3 regions of the Priestia sp. D51 genome follow, and region 3 is predicted to be linked to each of the others. Evidence: riboswitches for the same ligand, from Rfam matches in the RefSeq annotation. Region 3 holds a riboswitch; each other region holds the start of a gene.
What was found. Region 3 has a riboswitch for cobalamin ahead of ACNHOZ_RS00180 (ribonucleoside-diphosphate reductase subunit alpha). Riboswitches for the same ligand answer to the same signal wherever they lie in the genome.

Region 1 (5,313 bases), on a different contig from region 3:
GCTACAATTAATGAAATAAGCGCGCTCATAAAGGATGATAAAATAATCCCCGCTAAGATGATAGTTTCATTGGCCAAATTGCCGCTTGCGAGTTTCGTAATACCAAAAACTAAAAGAAGAGTAATAAAACCAGATACGATGCCGACTACAGGCAGCGTGAAGATAGACAAACCAAAAATACTCCAGTGAAAATAAATTGCCATGACAGAGCCAAGGGTTGCACCTGAGGAAACTCCGATCGTGTAAGGATCTGCAAGAGAGTTTCTTAATAGCCCTTGAAAGGCAGCTCCTGCTATTGAAAGCGAAGCTCCTACTAAAAATGCCACCAGTACTCTTGGAAAACGAATTTGCCAAATGATTAAATCCATGTTTTCCGGACCGTGATATAAGGATAGTCCGGTAAGGTGGCCAATAATAATTTTGATTGTATCTCCTACGGTTAACGAAACTGTACCAATAAATACTCCCATAATCACCGAAGTACATACAATAAATAAACTGACTATGTATAAAATAGATGCTTTGTTTAAAAAAATACGTTTAAAAATCAATACTTTCAGCTCCTCTAGGAAACGAGGCGTGATGTTTTACATTACATTAACCATTCATTTTCCTGTCCATAAACCATGTTTCCATCCTACATAGTATTGGAAACAATCATCTTTTATTTGTTACGAGTGCTAGACTGTTGAACTAGGCAACGTAGAATAGCGTACTAAAGTTCTCGGTGAAAAAACAAGCGAAAACCTCTACAAGCTACACTTTTTGTGCTTGCTCCGGGCTTTTATAGTTGTCTATTAAATGATACAGCTTTTCCATATCTACAGCTTCTCTCACATATGCTGCTGCTTTTGAAAAAGACTCCTCTTTTTGCAGGCGACTGTTGAATGTATCCGTAATAGGCGGCAATTTTTTATGTTTACGAATTTGATTAAGCAAAGCTCTGCGCAAAGCATCGTTATGAAACACATCATGAACATACGTGCCAATGATGTTGTCTTTAACCGTTCCTTCTTTTTGATCATCTACCACCGCAAAGGCTTCCGTTATGCTTTTAGAAACCGTCTTTCCCATATGAATTTCATAGCCTTCAATCGAAACCTTCTCACTCTCTAACTGAACATATCCAGAAACTCTTTCTGTTTTTTTGCTGGTTGTCATAACGGTTTCCACTGGAAGCAAACCCAGCCCTTTAATAGATTCAATCCGGGACTCTACTGCATCGGGGTCCGTAATTGTCTCGCCTAACATTTGATATCCCCCGCAGATGCCAATAACGTGAGCGTTCGTTGCGTTCAAGACTTGATTAATGGCTAGAGCCAGGCCGCTTTCTTGTAAAAACTGCGCATCTTCAATCGTATTTTTGCTTCCTGGTAAAACAATTAAATCAGGCGTACCTAGTTGTGATGGCTTGGTTACAAGTCTCACATGACAGTCTTCTTCTAAGCTTAGAGGATCAATGTCTGTAAAATTTGAGATGCGAGGATACGAGATAACCGCAATATCGATTTCTTTTAACGGATTCACAAGCGTTGAGTAATTTCTGAGTGATAGCGAATCTTCAGCGTCAATTTCCACGTCGTGCATATAAGGAATCACTCCTAGTACCGGAACTCCCGTGTATTCTTCAAACCACTTCAACCCCGGTTTTAAAAGCTCTAAGTCTCCTCGGAATTTATTGATTAACACTCCAATTACTCTAGGTTTATGTTCATCTGGAAGCAATTGAAGAGTACCCACCAGACTCGCAAAAACCCCTCCTTTATCAATGTCTCCTACTAACACAACAGGGGCTTGGGCTATCTTTGCTACGCGCATATTTACCAGTTCCCGATCGTTCAAATTCACTTCAGCAGGACTTCCAGCACCTTCAATCACAATTCGATCATAATGATTGGCAAGCTCTTTATAAGACTCCGTGATAACGTTCAAACCTTCATTAAAAAATTCTTGCCGATACTGAAAAGCAAACATATTACGAAGCGGCTTTCCATGAACGACAATTTGAGATTCATGATCACGAGTTGGTTTAATTAAAATAGGATTCATATTGGTTGTTGCTTCTACTCCAGCCGCTTCAGCTTGAATTCCTTGCGCTCTTCCAATTTCTTTTCCATCCATTGTAATGTATGAATTAAGCGCCATATTTTGCGATTTAAACGGTGCAGTTTGATAGCCGTCTTCTTTAAAAATACGGCAAAACGCTGTAGCAATCATGCTTTTTCCAGCGTCTGAGTGCGTTCCTTGAATCATAAGAGGTTTTCCTTTTTTCACTTTTTCCACTCCCTATCACATAAAAAAACCTTAACTGTAAAAGTCAAGGTTTGGTCATGCGCTCATTAACACATTGTCTTGACTTATTTCTCCCACCGAAAAATAAGGGGTTTTTAAAAGCAGGTCTCCTGGCTTATGCTTCATTTTACTTCTGCATCCTTCCTAGTTTGACTAGTGGGTCTTTGCAGGTTCATCCACATTTACAGTAGCGGGGGCTGCACCGGATTTACACCGATTTCCCTATTATCCTCCTTAGAGGCACTTTTAAAATCATTTATTCTTTATTGTAACGAATTTTATAACCATTCACAATAACGATTTTCTTCTATTATTATATATTACTGTGTTTATACTTATTTGGGTCTCGTATGCTATAATAACAATTATTTTCCAAACATCTTATGAAATAGCTAGGAAGGTGCTCGTAGTTGAAGAAAAAAATCATTTATATCTTTATTAGTTTGCTTGTTCTTTACATAGCAATCATGTCTTTTTGTATGTATCAAACCGCTCATCAGCCTGTTCCGCAAAAAGCAGATTATGTGCTCATTTTAGGTTCCAAAGTAGACGGAGATCAAATGTCTCCTAGTTTAAAAGAACGAGCAAAAACGGCTTTATCTTATTTAAAGACTCATAAACAAACAAAAGTTATCGTAACGGGTGGAAAAGGATCCGATGAAGAAATTTCTGAAGCAGAAGCAGCCTATCGTTTTCTACGAAAAGAAGGAATTAAAAAGAATCGAATGATAAAAGAGGATCAGTCAACTTCTACTTTTGAGAATTTCACTTTCACTAAAAAGAAAGTTGATATTCAACACAAAAAAGTCGTGCTTGTTAGCAGTGATTTTCATTTATTTCGCGCCTCTATTATTGCCAAGCGTCAAGGTTTTGACGTTTATCCTTTAGGTGCAAAGACACCAAATTCAATTAAACTTCAAGCCTACTTTCGTGAGTATGCTGCTATCTTAAAAACGTGGCTGTTTGATAAATAAATAGAGTACACCCCTATACAAACGAAAAACACGGCATGAATTCATGCCGTGTTTTTTATTAATCATCCGTATCGATAACTGCTTTTGGTAAACCCGTGTATTTCGCCCAGTAGAAAATACCGATTGAAACAAGAGCAATTAAAATTAAGTCAAGCGGGTTGCTTAGCACACCTTGTCCTCCACCAAATGAGCCTAGGTAAGAGATAACAAGCATAATAATATAATAAGCAACTAGCCACCAAGCAGATTTAAGCTGCTGTGCAAATTTTACAACGTCAGTTGGTACGTATTTCTTAAATGCTACGTAGATAACAACCATTAGAAGCTGTGATCCTAGAAGCCAAGAAATTGTCGTCCATCCTGACCAATATACGATGTATGAACAGAAGATAAATGACACGGGAGCAATAACGCTCATGCCTTTTAATTTGAAAGGCTTTTTAAGGTCTTTTGCATTTACTCTGAATGCAGCAGCTGAAATTGGCGCAATCGCATAAGACAGAATAAGTGCTACTGAACATACGTTTACTAGCGCTTCCCAAGAAGGAAATGGCAGTGTCCAGAATACGGACATTCCAAACGATAGCCATAGTGACGCACGTGGAATTCCTGTTTTCTTATCTACTTTTGAGAAACGTTTAAATAGTGTTCCATTACGAGACCAAGCATAAACTAAACGAGAAGTTGTATTCATGAAGATGTTCCCGTTACCGCCTGGTGATAAAATAGCATCAAAAATAACAAGCGTTACTAACCAGCCAAGGCCTAAAATAAGTGCAATATCTTTAAATGGTAAAGAGAATTGCTCTTGAATTGTTCCCCATCCTCCTGATAGCATATCAGCCGGAATGTTACCAATGAACAATACTTGCAGTGCTGTGTAAATAATCGCTGAAAGTACAATACAGATAATGAGCGCGATTGGAATATTACGCTGCGGGTTTTTAACTTCACTGGCTACAGAAACAATAGGGTGAAGTCCTAGGTAAGCAAACATAACGCCACCTGTTGAAATGGCTGCTTGAATACCATTAAAACCAAACGGAGTAAAATCGCCAGTTGTAAAGTTAGCTGATTTAAAGTGATAAGCTAACACGACGATAATTGTAAGAGGAACCGCATATTTGAACACAGATATAATAACATTTGACTTAGCAAATGCTTTTACACTTACGTAGTTAATGATAAAAAATAGCGTTAATAACGCGAACTGAAATAACCAGCCGATTGTAGTAGGCGATTCAGAACCATGTTTAGTTAGACCAGGAAGCCAAAACGCAACATACTGACGTACAGCCGTTACCTCGATGGCAATCAAACTTGTGTAAGCAATAATGGTAATGAATGAAATTAAGTAACCCACTAAATGACCATGTGAGTAAACCGGATAACGGATAATTCCACCGGTACGCGGCAGCGCTGCTCCAAGTTCAGCATACACTAAACCGATAAGTAAAATAATGACTCCGCCAATCAGCCACGAAAAACTTCCGGCTGGACCAGCCTTTGACGCTACGTTACTAACCGCAAATAACCAGGCGGAACCAAAAATAGCTCCCATCCCAATTAACGTTAGGTCAAGTAACGATATTGATTTTTTAAACTTTCCTTGATTTCCTTGATCAGACATAATATCCTCCTTTAAAATTTCCACTCCACATATCTACGCCCTTGCGTCCGATATGGGATTCTTTACATCATCCTCCTCTTACTAAGACCTCACAAGTGGATATGTTAACAAATATTCTCTAAAAAACCAAGTTAAAAACTTTATTTTTTTGTAAAACATCGTTGAATTGCTTATGTATAGCGCATAAATTCCACAGAAGATTTGAGGACTACTCCTCCTATTTAACCGCATTTTTCTTAGGTTAAACATAAAAGAATATTCAAACTATTTACCGTAAAAAAGGGTCTGAGATATAACGAAATCAACCGCTAGAAGCAGCTACATACGCAACACCTACGCTTGCCATACCAATAAAAAAATCCGAACGATGAATCGTTCGGATTTTGCTTTAATTAAAATAATGTTGTCCGTGCCTTT
Region 2 (5,313 bases), on a different contig from region 3:
ATATCGCTCTTTTAATGCATGAAACCGTCCATCGTAAGCGTATAAACCAATGGTTCCAATTACTTGTTGATTTTCCGTAACAGCTGCAAAAAAAGCAGCGTCTTTCGCTTGAACGTAATGTTCATTAAAATGAAGCAAATCCACAGGAAGCTGATTTTTTTCCAGCATAGGAAATAGCTCATTCCGCATATTCATGACAAACTGAAACACTTCAGCATCCTTTTCTTTTACTTCTTTAATTTGATACATTTGTACTTCTTGCACGTTTACTGTCACATCCTTTTAGCGATCATTGTATACTTTTTCTTTTCTCTGCTTATGCTGCAATGTTAACTACGGCGTTACGTCTAAATGCTGAGTCAGCATATAATACTCGCTTGGATTTGTTGTCCAGTTTTTCACTTTTTGATTATAAGCAACAACAATGTTTGGATGTACAATCGATGACGTCAGCATTTTTCTATTAATCAAAGCGGTTGCTTGTTTGGCTAACTGATCTCGTTTTGCGTCATCTACTGTTGAATTTAACTGTTCTATCATTTTTGTTAGCGTATCATCATTAATCCGGCTGGCATTTAAACCACCGCCGGGCAAATAGTTCGTACTTAAATAATAGCTGGCATCTCCTCTAGGTGCTGTGATAAGGCTGTACAATGCTAAATCCCAATCATCTTTTGCCATTACATATTCATCGCTATCTTCAACTAGGTGAATCTTAATAGTAATTCCTAACTCTTTGGCATTAGACTGTAGAAGCTGAGCAATTAAAGGCAGTTCTGGCAAAGAACTGTATGTGACAAGAGAGAGCGATAGTGGCTTTCCATTTTTGATTGCTTTGTCATTTTTGATTTGATAGCCTGCTTTCTCTAAATATTTTTTAGCAGATGTCATACCTCTTTGCTCATTAGCAGTACTATCAGCAAAAGGAAATTGGGGTAAAAATGGACCTCGAGCCGCTGCCGCTTGATTGTTCATGATGCTGCTAACAATTTCTTTTCGGTTCAATAAGGTATCGATAGCTTTTCTTACATTTTCGTCTTTTAATGCGTCATTGGTTTGATTGTAAAGCAATAAATGGGTGCGCACACTAGGTACTCCACTTACTTTAAAAGACGGATCTGTTTGTAAAGTGCCCAAGCTTTCTAAAGGCGGGCGATAAATAATATCGGCTGTTCCAGATTGAAGAGCAGCAACTCGCGCATTAGCATCTTCGTTAAATCCAAAGATCGCACTTTTCAATTTCACTTTTCCACCCCAATAATTTTCATATCTTTCTAATTTTACTTGATTTCCTTGATCAAAAGACAAGACGCGAAATGGACCCGTACCAATGGGCTTCTTAGCTATATTAGAAGCATCAACATCTATAATAGCTGTATTTGGATGCACTAATTCAGAAGGAAATTTAGGCATTGGTTCTTTTAATGTAATTGTCAGCGCATGACTGTTCGCTTTCATTTCTTTAATATTTAAAGCGTTTTTCATCGCATAACTTTGGTCTATCGTTCTTTGAAGAGAAGACTTAACGGCATTTGCATCCAGCGCTTTTCCGTTTTGAAACATGATGTTCTTTCTTATCATAAATGTCCATGTAAGGCCGTTATCTTTCGTTTCCCACTTTTCAGCAAGCCAAGGCTTTATTTTTAAATCGTCGTTGATTTTAACAAGCGTCTCCCCTACTCCCCCACGAACTGCTGTATAATTATCGTCCGTATGAGGATCAAGCGTTGCAGATGTAAAATTAAATAAAAACGTCACACTTTTATCCGTTTTCTTTCTTTCTTTTATACTTACGCTCTCTTCATTAGGAGCGCAAGCAGTGAGGCAAAGTAACACGAGAAATATCATAGATACAAGTTTTTTATTATTTATCATTCATTTTTCCACCTTCTATTTTAATACACAAAAAAAAGCACTTCTAAAAAGAAGTGCTTGCCTTCACAACAAATTCAGATAAACGTATCCCTTGTTTATCGTATTTTTGATTCTGCCAAAACACCTCCCTATCCTCGTAGGTTATTGTGTGCTGCGATTTATGGCAGGTCTCCTGGCTTCAAGTCATTGCCTTATACCGCCTTCCCGTCTCTAAATAGACAGTGGCTTTTTGACATAAGGCTCCTTGTTACAGTGGCGGGACCGCTCCGGATTTTCACCGGATTCCCTTTTAAGGCAATTGAAAAACAATTGCCACCATAAAAGCTGGTTATTTAATTTAGTAGCGTGCTCTTGAAACTCTAGAAGTGGAAGCTGATGGTGAAATATCTTCATCATCAAATCCAGTGGCAATAACGGTTACCATCATTTCGTCCTTTAAATCTTCATTAATCACAGATCCAAAAATCATATTTAAGTCCTGATCAGAAGCGGACGTGACAATATCTGCTGCTTCCTGTACTTCGTAAAGACTCAGGCTGCTGCCGCTCGTAATGTTCAGCAGCACGCCTCTTGCTCCATCAATCGATGCATCTAGCAGCGGACTAGAAATCGCTTTTTTCGCTGCTTCAATTGCTCGATCTGATCCCGAAGCTCGTCCGATACCCATAAGCGCAAATCCTTGATTAGACATAATTGTTTTTACATCAGCAAAGTCAAGGTTAATCAGCCCCGGAACAGCGATTAAATCTGAAATACCTTGAATACCTTGGCGAAGAACATTATCTGCTTCACGGAATGCTTCAAGCATAGGTGTCTTTTTATCAACGATTTCAAGCAAGCGGTCGTTTGGAATGACAATAAGGGTATCTACCGATTCATTCATCGCAGTAATACCGCCTACTGCTTGCTTGGTACGTTTATTTCCTTCAAACTTGAAAGGGCGAGTAACTACTCCAATTGTTAAAGCATTTAGTTCACGGGCAATTTGGGCAATAACCGGAGCTGCTCCAGTACCAGTGCCTCCCCCCATGCCAGCTGTTACGAATACCATATCTGCGCCTTGCAGTACTTCTTGAATTTGCTCTCTGCTTTCTTCTGCAGCTTCTCTTCCTACTTCTGGATTAGCTCCTGCACCTAATCCTCGCGTTAATGCCGCACCAATCTGCATTTTCACATCTGCTTTAGATAAATTAAGCGCCTGAGCATCCGTATTAACGGCGATAAATTCTACCCCTTGTACACCATGTTCAATCATACGGTTAACGGTGTTATTTCCTCCACCGCCGACTCCAATTACTTTAATTCGCACTAATGGCGATACATCTGCATCAAATCCAAACATTCTAAGTTCCTCCTCAATGATCAAAATTACTTTCTCTTATTATCCGAAAAAACACGTGAAGAACCTTTTACTCCTATGTTTAACGCGTAACTGTTCTTTTGTTTTACAGATTTTATACATTTCTCTTTTAACCTTTAAATCTTTACATCTTTATGTAAAATTATTGTTGTTCTGAAGTTAGTACGCCGAACTCTTTTTTGGTTTTCCCACTCAAAACGGCATATAAGCTTATTGTATCATTCATTTGACAGATGTCTGTATTTAATTTTGAGTAAGATGTGACTAAGAGAATAATATTTTTATAGACAAAATGAGAAAAAGCCCTTAGAAATAAGGGCTTCTCTAGATAATAAACCATTTTATAATTTCCCAGTTAAGAATTGAGCTTCTCCCATACCAAAGCTCCAGTCAGCATTACCGTTTTCAACAATTGAAATCATAATGTCGCTTGGCTGAATTCCGCAGCTTTCTCCCAGCTCTTTTACAATTAATTTGTAAAGAGCTTGTTTTTGCTCTTCTGTTCGCTGTTTGCTCGTCACACTTATAATAACCAAATCCTTGCTTCTCTCAAAGCCAAGACCTGTATCTTCAATAATCATTTCATGAGCAGGATGCTGATGTACAATTTGATAACGATCGCGTTCTGGGACGCCAAAGGCTTCTAGCATCGCTCGATGAGTAGCGTCTAGTAATGCTTTTAACTCTTTTTCGTCTCTTCCTTCTATTACATCAAATCTAAGTAATGGCATACTAAGTAACCTCCAGCTTTTTGTCTAATGTATTATTGCTTTATCATATCACAACTATCATTTGTAAAAAAAAGATATGCTATTCACAATGTGCTCTCTAGTGAAAGAGACCTCAAACTCTTCAATAAAAGCTGAACCTAACAAAAAGAAATGAGCAGCATAACGGCTCATTTCATTAGTACAAAAATATTTATAATAAGAGCTAAAATACATACAGATACAATGGCAATGAGTACGTTCATCACAAGGTTTTGCGAGGATGTTTTAGCTTGTTTTTTCATATCAGCCCGACTCATCTGTTGCTTTTCATGATCACTTTTAGACATCACGTAGCCTCTCCTATTCATCAAAATGTCAGCAGTGTATAAATGATTTTTGAGAAACCTTGATCCAGTTCTTTTGTATAAACAGCAGCACATGCAGGTTATCATCAGTTATTTTAGCATGTTTTGTCAAATAAGTGGACTATGTAGCGCTTCAATTTAGTATTCACAGCCAAATATATTTAAATTCGTTGCTTTTCTCTTCTTTTCTCGCTATTGTTTGAGAAGAAGGATAATTAGATACGATAAAGGATGATACGATATTGAATAACCATACGCAGCTGCCTCAGTATATCTACACATACGCATGCAGCGAAGAGGAACTCTCACTATGTCAATTAGAGAGACGCTCTCTTTTTGAAATTGAAACTGAGAAACCTATCATAAGAAGCGCCGTTAAACTTGATCCAAGCAGAAGCCCTTTTATCAAAGAGCGATTAGATATTATGTATGAATCAGATGACCTTGCAGATATTTGCAAACAAGTAGAAGATATTGACCTTGGAAATCAAACATTTAAACTCATTTTTATGAAAATTAATGACTTAGAAAAAGATCAAAAAATAAGCTATAAAGGTCAGCGTGCGATTGAACGTGATGTGGGTTGGCATTTTGTAGCAGAAGCAGACTTGCATAACCCTGACCATTTGTTTGGAATTGTTCCATTTGAAGGACGCTGGTATTTTGGAAAATATCAAAAAAGCGAAGCTGTATGGCTGCATCATTTGAAGAAACCGCGTGAATACTCTACGGCACTCAGTACCCGCCTTGCAAGAGCTGTAGCTAACATTGCCGTTCCAAAGCCTGAAGGAATCAAAGCGATTGATCCATGCTGTGGTATTGGTACAGTCCTCGTAGAAGCTCTTTCAATGGGCATTGATATTGTAGGACGCGATATCAACCCACTTGTGACCGACGGATCTCGTGAAAATATTGCGCATTTCGGCTTAAAGGGTGATGTCAAAACCGGACCGATTTCGGATGTTACCACTCACTATGACGTAGCGATCATCGACATGCCTTA
Region 3 (5,313 bases):
TTCCGTAATTTCCTCTGTTACGACCGTTGTACTTTGGTTTTGCGTGATTTCTGTACATAAGTTACTGCAGTAAATCATGCCCGCGTGTCGGTTTTGATTAGCTCGGTTAACCGTATCACGATAGAACATATAAGGAGTTCCGGTTTCAAGCTGCGAAAGCATAATGCGCTTGAAGATCTCAATAGCAGGCACTGTTTCTCTTGAAAGCTGTTCATTGTTTACACACTCAGCGTAACGAGTGCGGAACGAACCGCTGCCTTCTTCTTCATCATAAAAATCTTCTAACGAGTAGCCCATCAGCGTACGAACTTCGTGAGGATCGAATAAGTGCCAGTCTTCACGTGCTTCTACTTTTTCCATAAACAAATCTGGCAAACATACGCCAGTGAATAAATCATGCGTGCGCTGGCGTTCATCACCATTGTTCAAACGCGCGTCTAAGAATGAAAAAATGTCTTTATGCCAAACGTCTAAATATACGGCAATAGCTCCTTGTCGTTGACCTAGCTGATCGACACTTACAGCCGTATTATTTAGCTGTTTCATCCATGGAATTGTTCCTGATGATACGCCTTTAAAACCTTTTATATCACTTCCTCGGCTTCTAATATGACCGAGGTAGACACCAATTCCGCCTCCATTTTTACTAAGCGTGGCCAAATCTGTATTGCTATCATAAATACCGCGTAAGCTGTCATCAATCGTATCAATAAAGCAGCTAGATAGCTGTCCGTAGCTCTTTCCTGCGTTTGAGAGTGTTGGTGTGGCAACCGTCATATATAGACTAGAAAGCGCCCAGTACGCTTCTTTTACTAATGCTGTTCGATTTTCTTTCTTTTCTTGAGACATCAGCGTCATAGCAATGATAAGAAAACGTTCTTGCGGTAATTCGTATACACGCTTATCATGTGATGTCGCTAAATAGCGATCTGCTAATGTCAGCAATCCAATGTATGTAAATAAACGATCGCGTTCAGGAATAATGACTGAAGCAATTTCATTAATTTCTTCTTCTGTATATGTTTTTAATAGCTGTTTATTATAAATGCCGATTTTTGTTAGTTCTTGAATAAGCTGATAAAACGAACCGTACTTCTCTTTTTTATCATAACCTCGGTTGTCCGCTGCTTTTCGATATAGTTCGTTTAAATAGACGTCTGCCGCCACGTACGTCCAATCTGGTTCTTCCATTGAAATACGCTCTAGGGCTGCCAAAATTAGTACGTTTGCAACCTTTTCGTCCGTCATATTTTCCTTTACTGTAACAGTTTGAATAACCTTTTCCTCATACAAAGAAAAATCAAGCTGCGTAAATTCTTTTTTTAAACGTTCAATATATGCAGTTAATTCATGTAGAATTGTAGGCTTTAATGTATTCACCATAAATATGGCTCCTCTCTTCACTTCAAAATAAAAAATCGCTCACCGTACCTCGGTGAGCGAATAGAACGAAGATAGAAGAAGACACTAAGTCTTTTCTCAATCCTCGCTCTACCCTCTCACCTCCCGAAGAAGATAAAACGACATAAAAAAGGCAGGTCTCCTGACTTATGCTTCTTTTTACTTTAAGGCCTTCCCATGATGTTTACTCACAGTGGATTTCCTTATTTCATCAGCATTCACAGTTGCGGGGACAGCTTTGGATTTTCACCAAATTCCCTTTTAAGTCTTTTTATCAGACACCTTTTTCACTGGAAAACACAAAATATAGTATTTTATTATTGTTTAACAAACAACATATTGTGTTATGTTATAAACACATTATATAGGACAACTTAGAAAACTATCAACCTATTTTCAAAAATAATTTTGTTTTTTACGATAAAATCCTTCGACTTTTTTCATCAAACTACTCCATCATAACATGTTTTGACACGCTTGATGGAACAATGTGCTCTTTTTAAAAAATTTGTCCTATTTTTCTACTAAACATTGCCAACATCAATAAAAAACCGTTTTTCATAAAAAACGGTTTTTAATTATTTGTATTCTTTTTCAAATGCTGTGATTGTTTTGATAAACTTTTTATCAATATCGTATCCGATCCCCGGTTTTTCCTTCACCTTTATTACTCCGGCTTCTACCTCTACTTCGGGCTTAATAATATCTTTTTCCCAATAGCGAGACGACGCAGAAATGTCACCTGGTATCGTGAAAGAAGGCAGTGTGGCAAGGGCGATATTATGAGCTCGTGAAATCCCGGCTTCTAACATTCCGCCAACCCAAAGCCTTACACCGTGTAGGGCGCATAAATCATGAATTTTTTTTGCTACAGACATTCCGCCAACTCGACCGATTTTCACATTGATAATCTTGCAGCTTTTTTGTTCGATTGCATGACGTGCATCTTCATAGCTCACAATACTTTCATCTAAGCAAATCGGCGTCTTCATTTGCTTTTGTAATAATCGATGATCAAGGATATCATCCGAACTTAACGGCTGTTCGATCATCATTAAATTCAATTCATCTAGTTTTTTCAATGAATCACTATCGCTTAACTTATAGGCTGAATTGGCATCAGCCATAAGAGGAATGCTTGGAAATTCATCTCGAATTTGTTTCAGTAGCTCATAGTCAGCGCCTGGCTTAATTTTCACTTTAAAGCGCTTATAACCATCTTTCATATAAGTCTTTATTTGTTCTTTCATGATGGAAATATCATTTAAGCCAACTACCACTCCAGCTTCTACAGCAGGCCTTACTCCGCCAATTACTTCGGCTAAGGGCTTATTTTGGCGCTTTGCATACAAATCCCATACAGCACAGTCCAAAGCTGCTTTAGCCATGTTGTTGCGCTTTAGAGGTTTGAATAACTTTTGAACATCCTCTGGTTTTTGAAGCTGCTGGTGAAGAAGAGAAGGAATTAAAAAATCGTCTAACATATGAAAACATGTCCGAATCGTTTCTTCCGTATACCAAGGAGATGAAAAAGCAACGACTTCTCCCCATCCTGTAAATCCTTTTTCATCTTCTACTTCAAGCAAAATCAATTCTCGATCCTGGACCGTACCATAGCTTGTTGAAAAAGGAGAAAGAAGCTTCATGTCAATTTTATAAAGATGTACTTTTTTGATAATCATCGATTAAATTCCTTTCTGTATGAACGATGATAGCTTCCGGCGTATGATTTTATTAGAGGCCGTTCGCGGTAGCTCCTCTACTCGAACGAAATACTTTGGAAGTTTGTACTTTGCTAAAAATTGTTGAATGTGTAAAGATAACTCTTCATCTGAAACGTCTTCGTTTATAACAATGCATGCTGCAGGAACTTGTCCCCATTTTCCATCGGCTACTCCCGTTACACCGGCCTCTTTAACAGCGGGATGCTTCAACAAAACATTTTCAATTTCAGCTGGATATACATTTTCTCCACCTGAAATAATAAGGTCCGAACGTCTGTCTAATACATATAGAAAGCCTTCTTCATCCACTTTCCCTATATCTCCTGTATAGAACCAGCCTTGTTGAAGGGCTTTTTTAGTAGCTTCAGGTTTATTTAAATATCCTTTTGTAACATTTGGACCTTTAACAATGATTTCTCCTGCTTCACGTGTTTCATTTCCATTCTCATCTACAATTTTCATTGCACACGGAAATAATGGTTTACCTGCTGATCCCAGTTTTCGCAAACTATCTTCAGGTGAAAGCGTAACGAACTGTGAAGATGTTTCTGTCATTCCATACGTTTGATAAACAGGAATTTCTTTATTCACACAAGCCTCTAAAATAGTAAGCGGTGCGGGTCCTCCTCCTAAAAGCATACAGCGAAATGTATTTGGATATTTACGTTCAGCTAATTCATCCAGCATATTCGATAGCATGGAAGTGACAACCGAAATAATTGTTACTCCTTTGTTTTCAATGGCTTCATTCACCGCTCTTGCTTCAAATCGTTCTTCTAAAATGATTTTCATTCCGTAAAAGACGCTCCGCATTAAAATGGATAATCCGCTAATATGAAACAAAGGAACCGCTATAAGCCAGCAGTCTTTTTCATTTAATCCTAAATTAAGCGCTGAACCAATGGAACTCCACCAGTGATTTCCATATGTCTGCAGCACTCCTTTTGGATTACCTGTTGTTCCAGACGTATACATAATGGTGAACGTCTCCTCGAGATTCCAAGTTTTCTGAAAATACGTTTCTGTTTCTGGAGAACTTTTTAAAGAAGATAAAGGAAGCTGAGTAATAGAACTTTGGAACTCTCTCGTTAAAAATGCTTCATCCGTAATAAGCAACGACACGTTTGCATCTGTTAGCTGATAATTGATTTCTTCATTTGTCAAACGCGTATTGACGAGCAGCACCCGAGCGCCAATATAAGAAACCGCATGTAAAATCTCAATAAACTCCACGCTGTTTTTCATGCATAAAGCAATGGTATCACCTTGCTTTACACCGTTAAACGAAAGCTGCTGCGCTACTTTTTGAACACGCTTATGAAGCTCTTGAAAAGTAAGCGATGTTTGCGGTGTTTCTACCGCCACTCGGTTTGGCGTCAAATATGCTCTTTGCATAAGCCCATTAGGAATCGTTTGGCCACTCATAAATTTCTCTCCTTTTTATACTAATTAACTAAATCAAATTGAAAAAACAGCCTGATGATAATCACCAAGCTGTTTCAGCTGTTTAAGGGAAACGTGGGAACTGTTGGAAGTCTGGATTGCGTTTTTCCTTAAATGCATCGCGACCTTCTTTTGCCTCGTCCGTTGTGTAATAAAGAAGCGTTGCGTCACCCGCAAATTGCTGGATACCAGCTAAGCCGTCCGTATCAGCATTAAATGCTGCTTTTAAGAAACGAAGAGCGGTTGGACTTTTTTCTAACATCTCTTCACACCATTGAATTGTTTCAGCTTCAAGCTGTTCTAATGGAACGACCGTGTTTACTAATCCCATGTCTAGTGCTTCTTGAGCGTTGTACTGACGGCATAAGAACCAGATCTCACGCGCTTTCTTATGGCCTACGATGCGAGCTAAGTAACCAGAGCCATATCCTGCATCGAAGCTTCCAACTTTAGGACCTGTTTGTCCAAAGACTGCGTTATCCGCTGCAATTGTTAAGTCACATACAACGTGAAGAACGTGGCCTCCACCAATTGCATAGCCTGATACCATTGCAACAACCGGCTTTGGAATTACGCGAATTAAACGCTGTAAATCTAGAACGTTTAGACGTGGAATTTCATCTTCTCCTACATAGCCGCCGTGACCGCGAACTCTTTGGTCTCCGCCTGAGCAAAATGCTTTATCCCCAGCACCTGCTAATACAATTACTCCAACGCTTGCATCGTCACGAGCATAAGCAAATGC

Region 1: another riboswitch for cobalamin. It lies ahead of ACNHOZ_RS09075 (cobyric acid synthase); the one in region 3 lies ahead of ACNHOZ_RS00180 (ribonucleoside-diphosphate reductase subunit alpha).
Region 2: another riboswitch for cobalamin. It lies ahead of nikA (nickel ABC transporter substrate-binding protein); the one in region 3 lies ahead of ACNHOZ_RS00180 (ribonucleoside-diphosphate reductase subunit alpha).

The regions. Positions count from the first base shown of each region.
Region 1 is NZ_JBLTIR010000002.1:482,983-488,295, forward strand. It holds gene ACNHOZ_RS09070 (FecCD family ABC transporter permease) at 1-551, opposite strand, end outside; gene ACNHOZ_RS09075 (cobyric acid synthase) at 757-2,283, opposite strand; cobalamin riboswitch at 2,376-2,555, opposite strand; gene ACNHOZ_RS09080 (YdcF family protein) at 2,703-3,266, shown strand; gene ACNHOZ_RS09085 (APC family permease) at 3,325-4,896, opposite strand.
Region 2 is NZ_JBLTIR010000007.1:31,097-36,409, reverse strand. It holds gene ACNHOZ_RS23170 (GNAT family N-acetyltransferase) at 1-264, opposite strand, end outside; gene nikA (nickel ABC transporter substrate-binding protein) at 334-1,875, opposite strand; cobalamin riboswitch at 2,020-2,210, opposite strand; gene ftsZ (cell division protein FtsZ) at 2,213-3,217, opposite strand; gene ACNHOZ_RS23155 (tautomerase family protein) at 3,577-3,966, opposite strand; gene ACNHOZ_RS23150 (hypothetical protein) at 4,134-4,292, opposite strand; gene ACNHOZ_RS23145 (TRM11 family SAM-dependent methyltransferase) at 4,553-5,313, shown strand, end outside.
Region 3 is NZ_JBLTIR010000001.1:16,601-21,913, reverse strand. It holds gene ACNHOZ_RS00180 (ribonucleoside-diphosphate reductase subunit alpha) at 1-1,383, opposite strand, end outside; cobalamin riboswitch at 1,517-1,702, opposite strand; gene menC (o-succinylbenzoate synthase) at 1,980-3,083, opposite strand; gene ACNHOZ_RS00170 (o-succinylbenzoate--CoA ligase) at 3,087-4,550, opposite strand; gene menB (1,4-dihydroxy-2-naphthoyl-CoA synthase) at 4,633-5,313, opposite strand, start outside.